2 regions of the Clostridium sp. TJA032 genome follow, and region 2 is predicted to be linked to the other one. Evidence: a T-box and tRNA genes for the amino acid it is inferred to sense, from the RefSeq annotation. Region 2 holds a T-box; the other holds one or more tRNA genes.
The links. The T-box of region 2 lies ahead of argS (arginine--tRNA ligase). A T-box ahead of a tRNA ligase gene usually reads a tRNA of that ligase, here a tRNA-Arg.
Positions count from the first base shown of each region.

Region 1: it has a tRNA-Arg gene. The T-box ahead of argS (arginine--tRNA ligase) is inferred to sense a tRNA for this amino acid. The anticodon was not compared.

Region 1 covers NZ_JBZEFB010000006.1:31,771-34,988, reverse strand. The annotation lists gene AC4FRL_RS11050 (HlyC/CorC family transporter) at 1-1,171, opposite strand, end outside; tRNA gene AC4FRL_RS11045 (tRNA-Arg) at 1,315-1,389, opposite strand; gene AC4FRL_RS11040 (TetR/AcrR family transcriptional regulator) at 1,445-2,014, opposite strand; gene AC4FRL_RS11035 (phosphatidylserine decarboxylase) at 2,176-3,063, shown strand; gene AC4FRL_RS11030 (Card1-like endonuclease domain-containing protein) at 3,100-3,218, opposite strand, start outside.
Region 2 covers NZ_JBZEFB010000001.1:967,685-970,902, reverse strand. The annotation lists gene AC4FRL_RS04425 (Ppx/GppA phosphatase family protein) at 1-1,359, opposite strand, end outside; T-box leader at 1,535-1,740, shown strand; gene argS (arginine--tRNA ligase) at 1,844-3,218, shown strand, end outside.

The DNA of each region.
Region 1 (3,218 bases), on a different contig from region 2:
TTTTTACTTCTTCTCCAACTTCAGGCATTCTTCCTAAATAACCAATCACATATCCTCCAATAGAATCAAATTCTTCAGATTCTATATCAAATCCTATCATATCGCTTAAATCAGAAAGTCTTGTACTACCATCTACAACGAATTCATTTTCTTTTATAACTTCTATATCCTTATCTCTTTCGTCGTATTCATCTTCAATTTCTCCTACAATTTCCTCAATTAAATCCTCAATAGTTACAATACCTACTGTTCCACCATATTCATCTAATACTACAGCTATGTGATTTCTTGTAGTTCTCATCTCTGCAAAAAGTTCAGTTATCTTCTTAAATTCAAAAGTTCTAAAAGGCTCTCTCATATAGTCTGTTACATTAAAGTCTTTTTCATCGCTATCTAAAAGTATTAAATCTTTAACATTTAAAATACCTACTATGTCGTCAATTGATTCATTATACACAGGTATTCTTGAAAATTGTTGTTCTTTTATAACTTTAAGAATCTCCTCATATGTAGAAGTAACATTAACTGCAACAACATTTACTCTTTGAACCATTATATCTTTAACTTGAAGATCTCCAAATTCAAAAACGTTAAATATCATCTCTTTTTCTTCTTCTTCAAGGACGCCCTCTTCTTCACTTACATCTACCATAGTTTTTAATTCTTCCTCTGTTATGAAAGGCTCACTTTTATTTAAATCCCCACCTAAAAGCTTTACTATAAGTGAAGATATTGAAGTAAATAACCATACAAAAGGTTTAAAAACTATTACAACTATATTTATTATAGGCGCTACAGCTAAGGAAACTTTTTCGGCATTTTGCTTAGCTAAAGATTTAGGTGTTATTTCTCCGAAAATTAATACTAATATTGTCATAACTCCAGTTGCCAATGCAACTCCACCATCACCAAATATTCTATAAGCAAGTGTTGATGCTAAAGATGATGCACCTATATTGACTATATTATTTCCTATTAAAATACCACCTAATAACTTATTTGGGTCTTCTAATAACTTTTCTAAAAGCTTAGCTCCCTTTACATTTTCATCAACCATATGTCTAACTCTTATTTTACTTAAAGACATTAAAGCAGTTTCTGAAGCTGAAAAAAAGCCTGATAAAACTATTAATATAATAAGAAGAACAATCTGCAACGTATATGGGTCCAAATGAACTCCCCCCTAAAAATTTTATATATTTTCTTATTTATTTTTCTATATAATTATTATATTATACAAAAATTTATTATTAAATAATAATACTTAAAAAACTCCATATAAATATGGAGTTTTTTACTTCACAGTTAAAACCATGGTATCCCCAGTAGGAATCGAACCTACATCTATCCCTTAGGAGGGGATTGTTCTATCCATTGAACTATGGAGACTTATTTTAATTTTTATTATAATTTTAACTCTATAACTAATATATGTCAATATGACTTATTTTATTAGTATTCCCTCTAGTATATTAGTTGTAATTTCTGAAAAAACACTATCAACATCAAATTCTTTTTCTTTACTTAATTCATATAATGAAGTTGATATAAGGCTTCCAAACAAACTATGTGCTAATAAAGAAGTGTCGCAATTTCTTATTTGATTTTTATTAACAGCCTCATTTAATATTCTTTCTATTCCTTCTATATATTGATTTATCTTTCCTCTTAGCTCATCCTGTCTAGTTTCCTGTCCCCAAATTTGACTCATTACAACTTTAAAAAAAGCTCTATTTTCATATAATAACTCAAATTGCATCTTAAATAATTTTTTTAATTTATCTATTGGTTCATCCTTAAGATTTTCTAAAGTCATTAGTTTCTCATTCCATATTTCTAAACCTTTGTTAATCACAAAATTAAAAATCTCTTCCTTATTCTTAAAATTATAGTAAATGGTTCCCTTGGCAACACTTGCTTTAGCAGCAATCTCATCTACAGTTGCACTATTATAATCATAAACTGAAAAAATATTTATAGCTGCATCAAAAATAGCCTTTTTGGTTTTATTCATATTATTCACTCCACCTTCATTATTAAAACAATTTAATGATATAATACTTATTTTATTTAATCAACAACAGAAATTTGTAATTTTTTGTTTACAAGTTCAATTTATATATATAATAATATAATATATGTATTTAACATAAATTTTAAAGGGAGATATCATATATGATAAAAAATTTTAATAGAAAAACTAAAGCTTATGACATTGAACAAGTAGCTGGTCTTAAGTATATAAATTGGTCTTATTCATCTCCTATCGGAAAAAGTTTTTTAGAATTATTTATAAAAAAGAAATTGTTTTCAAAACTTTATGGTGATTTTTGTGATTCTTCTTTAAGTAAGAAAAAAATCAATAAATTTATTGATGAATTCAATATTGATATGTCTATATGCACTAAAAAGAAGGAGGACTTTAAAAACTTTAATGACTTCTTTGCAAGAACTTTAATTAAAGAGGCTAGACCTATTGATTATAATAAAAATATTCTAATTTCACCTGGTGATGGTAGACTACTAGCTTATGAAAACATAGACCTTGATAAACTTGTTCAAATTAAAGGATATACTTATTCTTTAAGAGAATTAATAGACGATTCTAAAGTAGCTGAAAAGTTTAAAGGTGGAACATGTTTAATCTTAAGATTATGCCCAACAGATTATCATAGATTTCATTTTGTAGATAGTGGAACTTGCAGTAAAACAACAAAAATAAAAGGATTTTATTACTCTGTAAATCCTATTGCATTAAATAATATTCCTAATCTTTTCTGTAAAAACAAAAGAGAATGGTCTATTTTTAAATCAGATAATTTTGGTGATATACTTCATGTAGAAGTTGGTGCTACTTGTGTTGGTACAATTATTCAAACATACATACCTGAAAAAAGAGTAGATAAAGGGCAAGAAAAAGGATACTTTAAGTTTGGAGGTTCTACTACTATACTATTCCTTGAAAAAGGAAAAGTAAAAATAGACTCTGATATTTTAGAGCAAACTAACTTAGGATACGAAACTAAGGTCAACATGGGCGAAACTATTGGTCGTAAACAATAAAAACTTAGCTTTTAAGCTAAGTTTTTATTGTTTTAATTAAGATAAGACCTTATTTATTATCTTTTCTAATTTCTCTTTAAATATTTTTTTATCACCATCAAATATAACTAAGTTTATTCCCATTTCCTCAGCTCTTTTTAAAATAGAGGACTTTA
Region 2 (3,218 bases):
AACATGACCTGTTAAGCCTCTATCTAAGCCTTCAGAAATTTTTAGAATAACTCCTAAGTACTCCACGTGTTTTATATCTAACCTATTTATTATGGTTGAATATTTTGCAATTGGTGCTTGGAAAGAATTATTTCTATGATAAGCTGCACATAAAGCACTTAATAAAATCTCTTTGTGAGTTAAACCACTTATGTGAGAGTTTAATATTACATAAAATGAATGCACATGATGGTCATAGTATCTTATACTTATACCACAGTCATGAAGCAAAGAGGCTGTTTTTAATATGTTTTTAAATTCATCTCCTAAGTGATGAAGAGGTTTTAAGCCATCAAATAGAGTGAAGGCAAGTTTGCATACATTTTTAGCATGAGGAATATTTATATTTAATGTATCCATAATACCTTTTAAACTTACATCTAAAATATCATCATAAGTATGGAATTTATCTATTATATACTCATATATTAAGCCTTCTCTAAGACCTCTACCACAGATTATTACCTCATTAGTGTTTGTATAAGTTAAAATCTCTTTGATTAAATCAGTAGAAGCTACTATTACATCTGCCCTAGAGGGAGAAAGACCTTCTATTTTTTGCCTTTGACGTAGATTTTTGCTTTTTAAAAGATGAAACATTGCATCTACATCGTAGTCGTAAAGAACATAATTATGCACAATATCAATAGGGTATCTTTTTCTTCTTCTATCTATTTTACCAAGATTTCTAAAGGAACCTCCAACACCTATAACAGAATCAAAGGAATTATCTTTAAGCCAGTCTATTTCTTTTAAATGTTCTTTAATATAATCTACACATTTTGTGTTGTTTTCATAGGTAATCATGTCCTTTAGTTGGAATAAGGAAGATAAGGTTACATATCCAAAAGGAAGGGTAACTTCTTTATATATTTCATTATCCTTTAGCCAACAAAGATGAGTGTTATTTCCATTTATGTCTAAAAGAAGAGAGTTATCTATATAAAGAGAGTTTTTAGCTCCTAAAAAGTTATAGTGAATTTCTTCTTCATTAGATAAAATTCTAAGGTCTAGCCCTAATTCTCTTTTTATTATTCCTTTAAGGTCAATTTTTTCATCTAAGTCCTTTATGCTTTGGGAGCCTATAAGTACTATTTTTGAGGCACCACAAGATAAACACATAGATTTAAAAGCTTTTATAGATGAAATTGTAATTTTTATTTTTTCTTCATCTAATACAGAGCATGAAAAAAGGTCAGAACCTAATCTTATATGTTCTTTTAACTCATCAATTATTTTAAAGTATCCAGATCTTTCAACTTCAGCAAGAGTTAATCTTACAGAGTTTGAACCTATGTCTATTACTCCTATTCTATCCATTTCTTTTCCCCTCTACTTGTTTAAAATATAATTTGATTATAATATTGATACTATCTAATTTTAAAGAAGTTTTCAATGGAATTTAAAAAAATAAAAGAATTATTAATAATAAATATAATAGTATATTGACAGAATTTAAGATAAAATACTATAATAAGTTAAGAAAATATAATATATAAAGTCTGTGAAGAGAAGAGTAGTCTTTATGATTTCTTAAGCGAGTAAGGGTAGAGTGTAAGCCTTATAGAATAGTTTAGATGAAAAGAGCCTCTGAGATTGCATTTTAATAATTAAAAATTTGTTAAAATGTCGCTTTGCGTTAAATTATAAAGTGGGTTTTTAACCAATTAGAGTGGTACCGCGGATATATCCGTCTCTTTTTTATAAAGAGACGGTTTTTTTATATTGTAAATAAATTTATATTTTGGCAATAATGTCATTATAATATATGATTTTAAAGTTAGATAAAATAAGGAGGATAATTATGGATTACAAAAAGTTAGTTGCAGAAAGAATTAAAGAACATGTAGATTTAGATTTAGAAAACATAGAAAAACTTATAGAAATACCACCTAAACCAGAGATGGGTGATTTTGCTTTTCCTTGCTTTCAATTAGCAAAGGTTATGAGAAAAGCACCAAATATGATAGCTTCTGAATTAGCAGAAAAAATAAATAAGGAAGGCTTTGAAAAGGTAGAGTGTTTAGGGCCTTATTTAAACTTTTTTGTAGATAAAGTAGCTTTTTCAAAGGATATAATAAATAAAGTCTTAGAAGAGGGAGATAAATATGGTTCTTCTAAATTAGGAGAAGGAAAGAATGTTGTTGTTGAATATTCATCACCTAATATAGCTAAGCCATTCCATGTAGGGCATTTATTTACAACAGCTATAGGACATTCATTATATAGAATGTTAACTTTTGAAGGATATAATGCTATAAGAATAAATCACTTAGGAGATTGGGGAACTCAATTTGGTAAGTTAATTTCAGCTTATAAAAGATGGGGAAATGAAGAGGCTTTAGAAGAAGCACCAATAAATGAACTTTTAAGAATATATGTTAAATTCCATGAAGAAGCTGAAAAACACCCAGAGCTTGAGGATGAAGGAAGAATGTACTTTAAAAAGCTTGAAGATGGAGACGAAGAAGCAGTAGCTTTATGGGAAAGATTTAAAGAATTATCTTTAAAAGAGTTTAACAAAATATACGATATGTTAGGAGTAGATTTTGATTCTTGGGCTGGAGAGAGTTTTTACAATGATAAAATGGATGCTGTAGTAGAGGAATTAGAAGAAGCTAAAATACTAACAGAAAGTAATGGTGCTAAGGTTGTTATGTTAGATGATTATAATATGCCACCTTGTATAGTTGTTAAATCAGATGGAGCATCTATATATGCTACAAGAGACTTAGCAGCTGCTAGTTACAGACATAAAACATATAATTTTGATAAATGTATATATGTAGTTGGTAAAGACCAAATATTACACTTTAATCAAGTATTTAAAACTTTAGAATTAGCAGGAAAAGATTGGGCTAAAAACTGTGTTCATATTCCATTTGGATTAGTTAAATTTGCAGATAAAAAACTTTCAACAAGAAAAGGAAACGTAGTTTTACTTGAAGATTTATTAAATGAAGCTATAGAAAAAACTAGAGAAACTATAGAAGAGAAGAATCCTAATTTAGAAAATAAAGAGGAAGTTGCTAAGAAGATAGGTATAGGTGCTATATTATTTACTTACTTAAAGAACTCAAGAGAAAGAGATATAGTTTTTGATTGGAAAGAAATGCTAAGCTTTGATGGAGAAACAGGTCCATATGTTCAATATTCTTATGCAAGAGCTAAAAGTATAT